DNA from 3 places in the Enterobacter nematophilus genome. Region 1 is predicted to be linked to each of the others. Evidence: predicted binding sites of a transcription regulator. Region 1 holds the regulator's gene; each other region holds the start of a gene.
The links. The regulator CRP, encoded in region 1, controls carbon source genes, mostly activating them, when cyclic AMP is high. The targets are predictions, from matches to a motif close to ATGTGANNNNNNTCACAT.
Positions count from the first base shown of each region.

Region 2: the regulator CRP is predicted to act here: its motif matches at 2,935-2,952, upstream of msrB (peptide-methionine (R)-S-oxide reductase MsrB).
Region 3: the regulator CRP is predicted to act here: its motif matches at 2,477-2,494, upstream of OSH03_RS01245 (PhzF family phenazine biosynthesis protein).

Region 1 covers NZ_JAPKNE010000008.1:21,150-26,290, reverse strand. The annotation lists gene argD (bifunctional acetylornithine/succinyldiaminopimelate transaminase) at 1-193, shown strand, start outside; gene OSH03_RS18000 (YccS/YhfK family putative transporter) at 190-2,277, opposite strand; gene crp (cAMP-activated global transcriptional regulator CRP) at 2,335-2,967, opposite strand; gene OSH03_RS17990 (OsmC family protein) at 3,279-3,683, shown strand; gene OSH03_RS17985 (phosphoribulokinase) at 3,750-4,619, opposite strand; gene OSH03_RS17980 (YheU family protein) at 4,650-4,868, opposite strand; gene OSH03_RS17975 (hydrolase) at 4,865-5,141, opposite strand, start outside.
Region 2 covers NZ_JAPKNE010000001.1:710,453-715,593, reverse strand. The annotation lists gene OSH03_RS03370 (MipA/OmpV family protein) at 1-695, shown strand, start outside; gene OSH03_RS03365 (D-hexose-6-phosphate mutarotase) at 774-1,658, opposite strand; gene gapA (glyceraldehyde-3-phosphate dehydrogenase) at 1,733-2,728, opposite strand; gene msrB (peptide-methionine (R)-S-oxide reductase MsrB) at 3,070-3,483, shown strand; gene OSH03_RS03350 (YeaC family protein) at 3,525-3,803, shown strand; gene chiD (chitinase ChiD) at 3,865-5,121, opposite strand.
Region 3 covers NZ_JAPKNE010000001.1:264,889-270,029, forward strand. The annotation lists gene ptrR (putrescine utilization regulator PtrR) at 1-255, shown strand, start outside; gene OSH03_RS01235 (GNAT family N-acetyltransferase) at 209-691, opposite strand; gene OSH03_RS01240 (PhzF family phenazine biosynthesis protein) at 783-1,577, opposite strand; gene OSH03_RS01245 (PhzF family phenazine biosynthesis protein) at 1,604-2,392, opposite strand; gene OSH03_RS01250 (sugar transporter) at 2,570-3,766, shown strand; gene OSH03_RS01255 (MarC family NAAT transporter) at 3,811-4,476, opposite strand; gene marR (multiple antibiotic resistance transcriptional regulator MarR) at 4,733-5,141, shown strand, end outside.

The DNA.
Region 1 (5,141 bases):
TGCGGAGCTGAAGCCGCAGTACAAAGGCCGCGCGCGCGATTTCCTGCACGCTGCCGCCCACGAAGGCGTCATGGTGCTCAACGCTGGGCCGGACGTGATGCGCTTTGCGCCGTCGCTGGTGGTGGAAGAGAAAGATATTGAAGACGGGTTAGCCCGCTTTGCCGCGGCGGTCGCGAAGATCGTTCAAGGCTAATACTCGGTTCGCTTTAACCGCCGCGTTAACCAAATGCCGTGATGCGGGCGCTGACGCCATGCCACCGACGAAATGGTGTGCATGGTGTTCAGATGCCCCAGCACGCGCTGCAAATGCTGCTCCAGGGTGCTCATCGGCCCGTGGGTCAGCGTCTCCGGTGCTTCCAGAATGTTCGAGTCGCCCGACTCGCCCGGCGCGTCATACTCCAGACGCTGCTGACACCTCTGCAGGGCAATTTCACAGGACTGCAAATAGCGCTGCGCCAGATCCGGCGTCAGCATCGTGTGCTCGCGCGCCAGCGTCGTCATGGCGTTAATGTGCTCGACGATAAACTGGCTGTGCGTCACCCACAGCTTCATGTCTGCAAGATAGTGTGAGTTAAAGCCCGGCTCCTGCATCGCCTGATTCAGCGAGTTGAACAGGGCGTTATGCGCCTGGTTGACCTTCATACGTTCGTAAGCAAGCGGGGAAGGCTGCGGATCGTCGCTCAGGATCAGACGAATGGCCTGCTGATCGGCTTCCAGCGCGTCGTGGGCGTTCTGCCTCAGCAGCCCGCTCTGCCACTGCGGCCACAGCCAGACCATCCCGCCAAAGGCGATCAGGCAGCCAATCAGCGTGTCGATCAGCCGGGCAACGATGAACTGTTCGCCGTTAAGCGTAAGCAGCTGCAGGGTGTATACCGCCGTCACCGTAAAGCCCACCATCGCCCAGCCGTAGTTTTTGCGAATGATGAGATAGCTTACCAGGGTGATCGCCAGCATGCCTGCCAGGGTATAGCCCTCTGGCACGTGAAAGTGCAGCGTCACGCCCGCAATGATCAGCCCCGCCATCGTGCCGCCTGCCCGGTGCAGAATGCGCACTCGCGTGGCGCCATAGCCGTTCTGGGTAACAAACAGCACGGTCATTAAGATCCAGTACGGTTTCGGCAGGTGGAGCGCTATGCCCATCAGGCTGGCGATACTGAGCATGACGCTAATTCTTGCGGCGTTGCGCAGGGCGGAAGATTTCAGAGACAGGTAGCTTCTCAGCGCCGGCAGCAGCGGCAGACGTTTTTGTTTATCCGCCATCAGGTCACGGGGATAAAGCGGTCGCTGGGTGCGCAGCACGCGGGCGATGCGGCTGAAGTGCCAGGCAGCGAACTGGCCGACCGGGTTATCCGGGTGCTGGCGGGCAATTTTCTCCAGCGCGCCGAGCTGTTTGTCCATGTTAAAGCGCGTGGGGTAACGGTGGTAGAGAATATCATCGGCCAGCACCCGCAGGCGCGCGGAGACGGTCTGCGCGTTCCAGCGGATCACCGCTTCGGCATGGCTGCGCTCAACCAGCTTTTGCACCTCCTGCGGGTGGTGAAGGCTAACGGAGATATGCTCCTGAAGGTCCAGCCCCACCTGGAAGGTGCGCAGCAGCCGTTTATATTCGTGGTTCTTGTTGGCGGCGAGCATATGCAGCTGCTGATAGCACTGGCTTATCAGATCCACCACCTTTTGCTGGCGCGTCAGCAGCGGCGGTAAGGATTTTTCCGGATCGGTATGCTGGGTGAGCAGGGTGTATTTGGCTTCGCAGTAATCCGCAAGCTGCACGTAGAGCAGGCTCAGCGATTCGCGCAGCGGCTGCTCCCGCCACAGCCAGAACCAGAACCAGTTAAACAGCCCGTACCACAGCGTGCCGAGGGCGTAGATCAGCAGCGGCTCCCACACGGGCATATTCCCGGCGAGGCTCAGGGTGAAGATGGCCGCAATGAGTGACGCGGGAAGCAGACGGGCATGGAGCGAACTGATTTCGGCGGTGACGCCGAGGGTCATCGCCAGCACGGTCAGGATCAGCGGCAGGGGAATATCGCGAGCCAGCAGAAGCTGCACCGCGAGGCTACAGCCTGCAAACAGCGAACCGCCAATTATCAGGCGTTTGAAAAAGCGTTTATGGGGCGTATCCAGACCGGCAATGTTGCAGCAGGCGGGCACGAGGGAAAACAGCAAGCCCTGCTGAAGATGTCCCAGGATCAGGCCCACGGCCACGGGAAGACACAACACCAGCGTTTGTCGCAGTGCGTAGTTAACTTCCGGGTGATATATCAGCCTGCGCCACATGGGGAAAAGAGACAAAAACGGCGTGACACCTCGCGATGGCACGCCGTTTGAGCAGGATTAACGGGTTCCGTAAACCACGATGGTTTTACCGTGGGCGGAGATCAGGTTTTGATCTTCCAGCATTTTCAGGATACGGCCCACGGTTTCGCGGGAGCAACCGACGATCTGACCAATTTCCTGACGGGTAATTTTAATTTGCATGCCGTCCGGGTGGGTCATCGCGTCTGGCTGTTTCGCCAGGTTCAGCAGGGTCTGCGCGATGCGGCCGGTCACGTCCAGGAAGGCGAGGTTACCCACTTTCTCTGACGTCACCTGCAGACGGCGCGCCATCTGGGAAGAAAGACGCATCAGGATGTCAGGGTTTACCTGAATCAGTTGACGGAATTTCTTATAAGAAATTTCAGCCACTTCACATGCTGTCTTTGCACGAACCCAGGCGCTACGTTCCTGGCCTTCTTCAAACAGGCCCAGTTCACCGATAAAATCGCCCTGGTTCAGATAAGAAAGGATCATCTCTTTGCCTTCCTCATCTTTGATCAGCACTGCCACCGAGCCTTTGACGATGTAATACAACGTTTCCGCTTTTTCACCCTGGTGAATCAGCGTGCTCTTCGATGGGTACTTATGAATGTGGCAATGAGACAAGAACCATTCGAGAGTCGGGTCTGTTTGCGGTTTGCCAAGCACCATGCGCTGTTATCCTCTGTTATAAGCTGTCACCAGAGTCATCAGATGCATCCGGACTCTGGGGTTGCAATCGAATTCTTACCCATACCCTGGGAAGTCGGCTGTCGTAACGTTTCGCAGCCAGTAAAGTTTGATGTCCTCTGCATACATGTGTAACGTCAATGTATTACTGTAGCATCCTGAGTGTTTTAGCATAGCTTTCGCCGCGTGTCTCCTGGTGTCTCGCTTCAGCATGATGCAGGTCGCCTTCCATTGCGAGAAATGTAACGCACGCGTAATCTGTCACCAAAAATGCAACGTTGGAGTTAATGAATATGCAAGCGCGCGTGAAGTGGGTTGAAGGTTTAACGTTCCTGGGCGAGTCCGCGTCAGGACACCAGATTTTGATGGATGGTAACTCCGGCGATAAAGCGCCGAGCCCAATGGAAATGGTGCTGATGGCGGCAGGTGGATGCAGCGCGATCGACGTGGTGTCGATTCTGCAAAAAGGTCGTCATGACGTGACGGATTGCGAGGTTAAACTCACCTCAGAACGTCGCGAAGAGGCGCCGCGCCTGTTCACCCACATTAATCTGCACTTTGTTGTTACCGGGAAAGCGCTGAAAGACGCGGCGGTTTCACGCGCGGTGGATCTCTCTGCCGAGAAATACTGCTCTGTGGCGTTAATGCTGGAGAAAGCGGTAAAAATCACCCATTCGTATGAAGTGATCGAGGCGTGATTCATGGGGCATCGTGCGTGTTGATGCCCTCATCCTAACCCTCTCCCACGGGGAGAGGGAACATGTTTACGGAATCTGCTTCCCTTCCATCAGTCGCTGAACCAGCGGCGTCATGATGAGCTCCATCGCCAGCCCCATTTTTCCGCCCGGCACCACTAACGTATTCATGTGCGAAATAAATGAGCCCTGCAGCATCGCCAGCAGCCAGGGGTAATCAATGCCGTCAAGATTGCGGAAGTGGATCACCACAAAGCTCTCATCCAGCGACGGGATGCTTTTCGCCGCGAACGGATTGGAGGTGTCCACCGTCGGCACGCGCTGGAAGTTAATGTGGGTTCGGGAGAACTGCGGCGTGAGGTAATTGATGTAGTCTTCCATGGAGCGCACTACCGAGTCCATCACCGCCTCGCGCGAATGGCCGCGCTCGCTCATGTCACGCGTCAGCTTCTGGATCCACTCCAGGTTAACGATCGGCACCACACCGACCAGCAGATCCACATGGCGCGCCACGTCGTGCTGAGGCGTGACCACGCCGCCGTGCAGTCCTTCATAAAACAGCACGTCGGTGGGTTCCGGCAGCGGTTGCCAGGGGGTAAAGGTGCCCGGCACCTGGTTCCACGGTACGGCTTCATCGTAGGTGTGCAGATATTTGCGGGACTGCCCGGTACCGCTCTGCCCGTATTCGCGGAAGGTTTGCTCCAGAAGGCCGAAATCATTGGCTTCCGGGCCGAAGTAGCTGATGTGTTTACCCAGATCGCGCGCCTTGCGGATCGCCATGTCCATCTCAGGCCGCGTATAGCGGTGAAAGCTGTCGCCTTCGACCTCCGCCGAACGGAGATTCAGCTGGGCGAAAATCTTGCGAAAAGCGAGGCTGGTGGTGGTGGTTCCCGCACCACTCGAGCCCGTAACGGCAATAATGGGATGTCTGGCAGACATAGCAACTCCCTGACTGAAAAGGTTGGAAGATCAGCCGTGAAACGCGTTGCGGGGCATGATATTGACCGTCTCATGCAGTTCTGACCACACCAGCACCACGTCGCCGCTTTTCAGCTGGCGTTTTACATCGTTGACCTTTTGCTCAAGCGAACGCTCATGTTCACCATAATCGGTGCCTTCGCGTAATACAAAGCTTTCAATCAGATTATCGAGCGTTTCGGGAGCCAGATCCTGCCAGGGAATGATCATTTTGCACCGTCCAGATAAGGAGTAAGCCAGTCAGGAATTCGCGCTTCCAGCCACATTTTCGGCCTGCGCAGCGTGCCGCCGATGAAACCCACGTGGCCGCCATGTTCGGTCAGCTGGTAGTGAACGTTGTCAGGCAGGAATTCCTGTGCGGGAATAGAATGATGATCCATGAACGGGTCATCTTTAGCGTGAATAATCAGCGTCGGCTGCGTGATTTTGCTGAGCAGCGGCATAGCGCTGCACTGTCGGTAATAGTCGATAGCATCGGCGAAG
Region 2 (5,141 bases), on a different contig from region 1:
GCACCGCTCAGGCGGAAAGTCAGTGGACGGTGGGTGCGGGCGTTGGCGTCATTAACAGCCCATACAAACAGTATGACCGCGACGTTTATCCTGTCCCCGTTATCACCTACGAAGGCGATAACTTCTGGTTCCGCGGTCTCGGCGGCGGCTACTATCTGTGGAACGATACGGCCGATAAGCTTTCTATCATGGCCTACTACGATCCAACGCACTTCAAGCCGGGCGACAGCGACAGCCACGCGCTTCGCCAGCTAGACAAGCGCAAAAGCTCCATGATGGCCGGGCTTTCATACGTACATAACACCCAGTATGGCTTCCTGCGTACGGCCCTGGCGGGTGATACGCTGGATAACAGCAACGGCTTTATCTGGGATCTGGCGTGGTTGTATCGCTATACCAACGGTGGGCTCACCCTGACCCCGGGTATCGGCGTGCAGTACAACAGTGAAAACTACAACGACTACTACTACGGCGTCTCTAAAAACGAGTCCCGCCGCAGTGGGCTGAAAAGCTACAGCGCCGATGACGGCTGGGATCCTTACCTGGAGCTGACCGCGAGCTACAACTTCCTTGGCGACTGGAACGTCTATGGCACCGGTCGTTACGAACGTCTGAGTGACGAAGTGAAGGATAGCCCGATGGTTGATAAGTCCTGGGCTGGCATCTTCTCTGTGGGTGTGACCTACAAGTTCTGATTGTGTATTATTGCGGTGCAATCTTTGCATCAAAACGGGGCGCTTGCGCCCCGTTTGCTTTAGTGCGGTGCAGCGACATTATCGCTTAACGATGCGAATCGTCTGCCCTAAACGAGACGGCTTTTCTTCACTCGCTTTTTGCGGGGTGGTCACGCAGGCCGTTTCCACGCAGACGAACGTTTTGTAACCGTCATCCGGAATGTCGGCCATGCTGATGGAGAGGGCAGGGCCCGGGTTCCAGCCCACCACGTTGCTGTGATGGTGATGAACCACCTCAATGCCGCGGTTCAGGGCACCGTCGTGGATCACGCTGCACGCTTCCGGGTGCAGATAGACGCGGTCGGTACGGTCCGGGAACGCCTGAACGCCGTCGCTCAGTTTGCCTTCCTTCGCGTTATCAACTTTGTCGATAAAGGTATCGCCAAGGCCGCTCACCTTCACAGCGCTGATGTCACCAACGTTGAAGTAGGTATGCAGGGCAGAGGTGGTGTCGAACTCGCCGTGGGCTTCCAGCTCAATCTCGCAGCTTTGACCCAGCTTGAAGCGGGCATACAGGGTGAAATCATGCGGCCACAGGGCGCGGGTTTCGTCATTAGCCTGCAGCTCAAAGGTCAGCACAGCGCCGTTGTCGTCTTCGTTATGAGCCTTCAGCGTCCACTGCTGGTTACGGGCGAAACCGTGAGAAGGCAAACCCGGCTGTGCGGACGGGCCAAACCACGGCCAGCAGATCGGTACGCCGCCGCGAATCGCATCCCCTTTTTTGAACGAGGTGGCGTCGCTCAGCCACAGCGCTTCCGCTTCGCCTTCCGGTCTCCAGGAGAGCAGGTGCGCGCCGTTCAGCGCCACGGAGGCTTTAACGCGCGGGTGGTCAACGACGATAACGTCGGCACCGTCAATCTGACGGCGGGAGAGCACAGGGGTAAGTTGTTCGACTACCGGAAGTGCAAAAATTTTATTAATCATTAAGCAATCCTCTGTCTAAAAACAATAAAAAAGGCGACCGAAGTCGCCTTTTTGGATCAATCACTCATCTCAACTTATTTGGAGATGTGAGCGATCAGGTCCAGTACTTTGTTAGAGTAGCCAGTTTCGTTGTCGTACCAGGAAACCAGTTTCACGAAGTTGTCGTTCAGTGCGATACCTGCTTTAGCATCGAACACGGAAGTGCACACTTCGCCGTTGAAATCGGTAGATACAACGTCGTCTTCGGTGTAGCCCAGAACGCCTTTCATTGCGCCTTCGGAAGCAGCTTTGATTGCTTTCTTAATTTCTTCGTAAGAAGCAGCTTTTTCCAGACGAACGGTCAGGTCAACAACGGATACGTTAGGAGTTGGAACGCGGAACGCCATACCAGTCAGTTTGCCATTCAGTTCTGGCAGTACTTTACCTACAGCTTTAGCAGCACCGGTAGAGGATGGGATGATGTTCTGAGCCGCGCCACGGCCGCCGCGCCAGTCTTTGTGAGACGGGCCGTCAACGGTTTTCTGAGTAGCGGTGGTCGCGTGAACGGTAGTCATCAGACCTTCGATGATGCCGAAGTTGTCGTTGATAACTTTAGCCAGCGGTGCCAGGCAGTTGGTGGTGCAGGATGCGTTAGAAACGATGTCCTGGCCAGCGTAAGTTTCGAAGTTTGCACCGCGAACGAACATTGGGGTGTTGTCTTTGGAAGGACCAGTCAGAACAACTTTCTTCGCACCCGCAGTGATGTGTTTACGTGCAGTTTCGTCGGTCAGGAAGATACCGGTTGCTTCAGCAACAACGTCAACACCGATTTCGTTCCATTTCAGGTTAGCTGGGTCTTTCTCAGCAGTAACGCGGATGGTTTTGCCGTTAACAACCAGGTGGCCGTCTTTCACTTCAACGGTGCCGTCGAAACGACCGTGAGTTGAGTCGTACTTCAGCATGTACGCCATGTATTCAGCGTCCAGGAGATCGTTGATACCAACGATTTCGATGTCAGAACGTTTCTGAGCAGCACGGAAAACAATACGGCCGATACGGCCAAAACCGTTGATACCTACTTTGATAGTCATATATTCCACCAGCTATTTGTTAGTGAATAAAAGGTTGCCTGTAAAATTACAAAAACCTTACGCAGCGTCAAGCGGAATCGTGTCAATCATTGCGACAAATCAATCCTGTGACTAACGTTTGTGCGACTGACTCGCCTCACTTTCCCTTTGAGCTTGCAACCACATGGGGGCTGCGCCCGGAATTTTAAAGTCCTTGCAGGATAAAAATGTGAACATGATCACAATTGCCTGACCGCCTTTTCGCGACACATAAGTTTAGAACAAAAGTGCACGCAAGGGTGTTAATGTTTTGTTAGAATCCGGGTTAAAAGATGTCTGTTTCTACAGCGAGATGTAAGCATATGTCGAACCAACGCAACCCTGACGATTTGAAAAAAAACCTCACAGAAATGCAGTTTTACGTGACGCAGAACCACGGCACGGAGCCGCCATTTACCGGGCGTTTATTGCACAACAAGCGAGACGGCATCTATCACTGTCTGGTCTGTGATGCCCCGCTGTTCAATTCACAAACGAAATACGACTCCGGCTGCGGCTGGCCGAGCTTTTACGAGCCGGTGAGCGATGACGCAATCCGCTATCTGACGGACTCGTCGCACGGTATGGTGCGCACGGAAATTCGCTGCGGCAACTGCGACGCGCACCTGGGCCACGTCTTCCCGGACGGTCCTCAGCCAACGGGTGAGCGTTTCTGCGTAAACTCAGCTTCTCTGAGCTTCAGCGACGATGAAAACGGCGACCAGATCAAAGGTTGAAAAAACGATTCAGCAAATTATTCCTTTAAAAGGGAGAGATCGTGAATATTGAGGACATGATTAACGGGATGACCCCGGAAGTTTATCAGCGTCTGGTGACCGCCGTTGAGCTGGGTAAATGGCCCGACGGTGTGGCCCTGACGCCTGAGCAAAAAGAGAACAGTCTGCAGCTGGTGATGCTGTGGCAGGCGCGCAACAACACTGACGCGCAGCACATGACTATCGACACCAACGGTCAGATGGTGATGAAGAGCAAGCGCGAGCTGAAGGAAGATTTTGGCATCACGCCGAAGCCGATTGCGACGATGAAAATGCAATAACGGTGCGGGCTGATGCCCTTACACCCAGCCCTCTCCCACGGGGAGAGGGCTTGATGTCTTACTACTTATGCGGGATCCCGAGCGACTCCGCCAGCTGTTTCGCTAACTGATTATTGTCGTCCGCTCCGTACTCCCAGAACATCGCCCCGGCGAGGCCTTTCTCTTTGATGTAGTCCGCCTTGATCGCGACGGAACGCGGGTTCTCATACGAAATCGCAAACAGCGCGTTGCCATCGGCACCCTTTACCGAGAGCCACGGTACCTTCGCCTGGTCGTCCCAGTGCTCGGTAAAACGCTTCTGCGGATCGTTCAGCAGCTTCTTCACGATATCGTTGTACTTCACGTAGGTATCTTTGGTCAGGTCATAGCCGAGCGACTTAAACAGGTCGATCTCATGCGTTCCAAAGTAGGGCTGGGTGACCGGATTTTTTTGCGCGTCCGGCTTGCTCCAGTCAATGCCCGGTTCAACCGCACGTTTCGGTACGCGGCCGTAAAAACCGATCCCGAGGTTCATCTGCTTTGGCTTAAGTCCGGCGGCCAGATAGTTGTTCACCACAAAATCGACGCTGTATTTATCGGCGGCAGCCACCGTTGGCCAGGCGCTGGAGTCATACAGGTTCGCGTTGAAATACTGGGTGCCGTACGCCATGTCGTAGGTCATCAGGTTGATGTAGTCGAGGAGCGGGGCGATGGCTTTGACATCCACCCAGCTTTTCGGACTTTCCGCATTCGCGCCCACCGCAATGGTCACCAGCTTTTTCTGCCCGAACGCGTCGCGCATCTCTTTCAGCAGGGCGGTGAAGTTATCCCTGTCGGCGGGCGTGCTTGCAACCAGCCCCCACGCGCCGTTGACCGGATACTCCCAGTCGAGATCGATCCCGTCCAGGCCGTATTTCTCAACAATCTCCTGCGCGGAGCGGATAAACACCGCGCGACTCTCTTTGGTTGCCGCTGCGCCAGAGAAACCGCGCGCCCCCCAGCCGCCAACGGAGAGCAGGACTTTCAGGTTCGGGTTTTGTTTACGCAGGGTGGGGATGAGAGCCAGATCGGACGCCACTTTTGGCGACAGCCAGATTTGATGCAGTTTCGCCGGATCTTTCAGCGCGGCGTTGGTCTCGTCTTTCTCGTCGTTATAAACAAGCCCAAACGAGTAGTTCAGGTGGGTGATCTGACGAACGTCCAGCTTATTGATATCGCCACCCGGTCCGGCGGTGACATCGCCACCCCCGTTAAAGTAGCCCACGGACATCAGAGGCGCGGCGGAAGCAAGCGACGCGCAAAGCAAGGGTAATGCTGCCAGCAGGGGCAAACGTTTCATACAAGTTCCTCTTTGACCTA
Region 3 (5,141 bases), on a different contig from region 1:
CCGGGACGCATTCATGAGATGGAGTCCTATCACGGCATGCTCGCCTGCGTCATTGCGGGCGCGGGCATCGCGCTGATGCCGCGCTCAATGCTGGAGAGTATGCCTGGCCACCATCAGGTTGAAGCCTGGCCGCTGGCGGAAAACTGGCGCTGGCTCACCACCTGGCTGGTGTGGCGACGCGGGGCGATGACCCGCCAGCTGGAAGCGTTTATAGCGCTGCTAAACGAACGTCTTCAACCAGCGCCTTCTCCATAAACAGGCTGAGCGGGTCGTCAGCATACGGGGGAAAAGCCGGGCGCACATCGTATCCGCACTGTTCATAGAGACGAATCGCGGCGGGTTGTTTGATACCCGTCTCCAGGCGTACCGTGTGGCAGTGACGGCTCAGCGCCTCGTCTTCCAGGGCGGCCAGCAGCGTCTCTCCGAGATGCTGCCCACGATGGGCCGGATCGATATAGACCCGCTTCATCTCCCCCGTTCCGTCGCCGTTGAGCACGATGGCCCCGCAGCCCACGGCCTGTAGCTGCTGGTCGCGGACGATCATCAGGATGAGCGACGTTTCCGGCAGCGCAGCCAGATCGAGCAGATGATTGCTCTCAGCGGGATAGAGTTCGCTCTGATAGCGGTCAAGCGCCGCTATCAGTTTGAGAATGTCAGGATGACGGGCAGATTCAGAGGTAATGGAATACATGGCAGGCTCCTTGCTTGTTTTTTAGACTCAATTCCAACATAGCGCAGCCCTGCCAGGGTGCTTCATAGTATTAACTTATAGCCCTGTCCGGCTAGCGTAAGAAGATACGCCCTTTCAGATACAGCGTGGCCTGGCCGCCAATCAGCACGCGGTCGCCCTTCAGTTCACAGCGAAGATCCCCGCCGCGGTACGACACCTGGCGGGCGTTAAGCGACGTCTTACCCAGCCTTTCACTCCAGTAGGGGATCAGCATGCTGTGCGTGGACCCGGTAACCGGATCTTCCGGCACCCCTTCGCCCGGGCAGAAGAAGCGGCTGACGAAGTCATATTCCCCCTCGCCCGGCGCGGTCACGCAGACCATTTTATCCAGCGGAACCATCGCGCCAATATCCGGCGTTAGCGCCTCCACCTGCCGCTGACTCTCCAGCACCACGATGTAGTCTCGCCCGACGCGGACCTCTTTTGCCGCCGGGATGCCCAGCGTGCTAAACAGTGCTGGCGGTGGGTTATCAACGACCTCCGTCGACCACGCGGGGAAATTCAGCGTCAGCCAGTCGCCGCTGCGTTTGACCGTCAGCTCGCCCACGAAGCGCGTGGTAAAGTGGATTTCCGTATGCGGATAGTCCAGATACTCAAAAATAACGTGTGATGCCGCGAGGGTCGCATGGCCGCAGAGGTTAATTTCATGCAGCGTGGTGAACCAGCGCAGTTCAAATCCACCGTCGGTGCGCACAAAAAAGGCGGTTTCCGACTGGTTATGCTGCTGCGCCATTTTGAGAAGCGTCTCGTCCGGGAGCCACTCTTCCAGAGGACATACCGCTGCCGCGTTGCCGCCAAAGGTTTTGTCGCTGAAGGCATCCACCAGATAAAAATCAATTTCCCGCATTGTCTCTTCCTCTCTTGTTATCAGTTTTAGCGCAGATACACAGTGCCTTTCAGGTAGCACGACGCCTGACCGCTCATCAATACGCGCCCCCCTTTCAGCTCGCAGCGCACATCCCCGCCGCGCGCCGAGACCTGACGGGCAAACATCGCCGTTTTCCCCAGCTTTTCGCTCCAGTAGGGGATCAGCATCGTGTGCGCGGATCCGGTGACCGGATCTTCCGGAACGGAAACGCCCGGCGAGAAGAAGCGGCTGACAAAGTCATATTCCCCTTCGCCCGGTGCCGTCACGCTCACCTTATGCTCGCCCGGCATCATCGCCGAAAAGCGCGGGGCAAGCGCTTCAACCTGCTGGCGGTTTTCCAGCACAATCACCCAGGCGCGGCCTTTGCGGGCTTCAACGTAATCGCGGATACCGAGCGCCGCAAGCATCTCCGGCGGCGGCGTCTCTTCACGGGTCGGACACGCCGGGAAGTCCAGCGTCATCCACTCTCCCTCCCGGCTGACCGTCAGGCGGCCAGAGGCGGTATCAAAGTGGATCCGCGAGTCGGGGTAATCGAGTTCATTAAACAGAACGTGCGCGGCGGCCAGGGTGGCGTGGCCGCAGAGATTGACTTCAGTGAGCGTGGTAAACCAGCGTAGCTCAATGCCGCCTTTTGTGCAGACGAAAAATGCGGTTTCCGACTGGTTATGCTGCTGCGCCATTTTCAGTAACGTTTCATCCGGCAGCCATTCGTTCAGCGGACAAACCGCCGCGGGATTGCCGCCGAACGAGGTATCGCTGAACGCATCTACCAGATAAAAATCAATCTCCTGCATTGTCTTACCGCCCGTTTTTGCTGTGTTGTACTTTTATATTCAATGAAAACAGCGCCTCCGGCTACCGCTTTCATAAGGTAAATATTGAGATCTGCGTCACATAATGATTGAGTTTTCGCCGTTCGACGTTTTAAGATCGTCTCCTCTTCTTTCCAGCAACGAATCTCCGACATCCCTATGACAACGAACACAGTTTCCCGCAGAGTTGCGTGGCTACGCGTGGTCACGCTGGCCATTGCCGCGTTTATTTTTAACACCACAGAATTTGTTCCGGTTGGGCTGTTGTCTGACATAGCCGAAAGCTTCCAGATGGAAACGGCGCAGGTGGGCATTATGTTGACCATCTACGCCTGGGTGGTAGCGCTGATGTCGCTGCCGTTTATGCTGCTCACCAGCCAGATGGAGCGGCGCAGGCTGCTGATCGGCCTGTTTGCCCTGTTCATTGCCAGCCATGTCCTGTCGTTTATGGCGTGGAATTTTACGGTGCTGGTCATTAGCCGCATCGGCATTGCTTTTGCCCACGCGGTCTTCTGGTCGATCACCGCGTCGCTGGCTATTCGGCTCGCGCCGGCGGGTAAACGCGCCCAGGCCTTGAGCCTGATTGCCACCGGTACCGCGCTGGCGATGGTGCTGGGGCTGCCCATTGGCCGCATCGTGGGGCAGTACTTCGGCTGGCGTACCACCTTCTTCGCCATCGGCATGGGCGCGCTGGTGACGCTGGTGTGTCTGATTAAGCTGCTGCCAAAACTACCAAGCGAACACTCCGGCTCGTTGAAAAGCCTGCCGCTGTTGATGCGTCGCCCGGCGCTGCTGAGTATCTACCTGCTCACCGTTATCGTGGTCACCGCGCACTACACGGCGTACAGCTACATTGAACCGTTTGTGCAGGTGGTCGCGGGCTTTAGCGATAACTTTGCCACCCTCTTACTGCTCATCCTCGGCGGCGCGGGCATTATTGGCAGCGTGCTGTTCGGCAAACTGGGTAACCAGCATGCCTCCACGCTTGTGAGCAGCGCCATCGGCCTGCTGCTGGCGTGCCTGGTGCTGCTGCTGCCTGCGTCAGGCAGCGAAAGCCAGCTGGCGATCCTCAGCCTGTTCTGGGGCGTGGCGATCATGATTATTGGTCTCGGCATGCAGGTGAAAGTCCTGGCACTGGCGCCGGATGCCACGGACGTGGCGATGTCGCTGTTCTCGGGGATATTCAATCTGGGGATTGGCGCGGGGGCGCTGGTGGGCAATCAGATTAGCCTGCACGTGTCGATGTCCGCGATTGGCTATCTGGGGGCGATTCCGGCCCTGGTGGCGCTGATCTGGTCGGTACTCATCTTCCGCAAGTGGCCGGTGGCGCTGGAGGAACAGGGGCAGCACGGGTGACGTGTGCATGTGCCGGGTAAGCACAGCGCCACCCGGCAATCACATCAATGATAAGTCTTAATAATCTCCAGCACGCCGTTAATAATAAACTGCACGCCCATACAGACCAGCAAGAAGCCCATCAGGCGGGAAATCGCTTCGATACCGCCCTTGCCTACCCAGCGCATAATTGCACCGGAGCTGCGCAGCGACGCCCAGACGGTAAGCCCGATAATCGCAAAAATCAGCGGCGGCGCAACCGTCAGCACCCAGTCCGGGAAGGTTGCGCTGTCGCGCACCGTCGACGCGGAGCTGATGATCATCGCGATGGTACCCGGCCCTGCCGTGCTGGGCATAGCCAGCGGTACAAAAGCGATATTGGCACTCGGCTCAGTTTCCAGCTCTTCGGATTTACTGGCCGCCTCGGGCGACTCGTGTGCTTTTTGCGCCGGGAACAGCATGCGGAAACCGATAAATGCCACAATCAGCCCCCCGGCGATACGCAGGCCAGGGATGGAAATCCCGAAGGTGTTCATCACCAGCTGCCCGGCGTAATAGGCCACCATCATGATGGCAAATACATACACTGCAGCCATCATCGACTGATGATTGCGCTCGGCGCTGTTCATGTTCCCTGCCAGTCCGAGGAAAAGCGCCACCGTCGTTAACGGGTTAGCCAACGGCAGCAGTACCACCAGCCCAAGCCCAATTGCTTTAATCAAATCCAACATAGTGCGTCGTTGTCCTTATCCACATTTAACATCGCAATTATAGGGTGAAAGCATGACGTTCAGCCATGCGCGCAACGTAACGATTATTTTCTTCCGGTAAAGATAATCTGCCGTTATCTATATGATTTGAAAGCCTTCAAAAAGAGTTCATGAAACGTTTTAGCAATTCGTGGCATCGGCTGATTCATTCAGTTGACTTATACTTGCCTGAGCAATAATATCTGCCGTGATTAAACTACTTGCCAGGGCAACCATTGTGAAAAGCACCAGTGATATCTTTAACGACGTTGTTCCGCTGGGTCGTCTTATTCATATGGTTAACCAGAAAAAAGATCGCCTGCTCAATGACTACCTGTCACCGCTGGATATCACCGCAACACAGTTCAAAGTGCTGTGTTCCATTCGCTGCGAAGTGTGTATCACGCCGGTTGAGCTGAAAAAGGTGCTCTCTGTCGATCTGGGTGCGTTAACCCGCATGCTCGATCGTCTCGTCTGCAAAGGATGGGTAGAACGAAGCCCTAACCCGAATGACAAACGCGGCGTACTGGTCAGGCTCACCAGCGATGGTGCGGCTATGTGCGAGCAATGTCATCAATTAGTAGGACAAACACTGCATCAGGAACTAACAAAAAACTTAACGGCAGATGAAGTGGCAACCCTTGAGC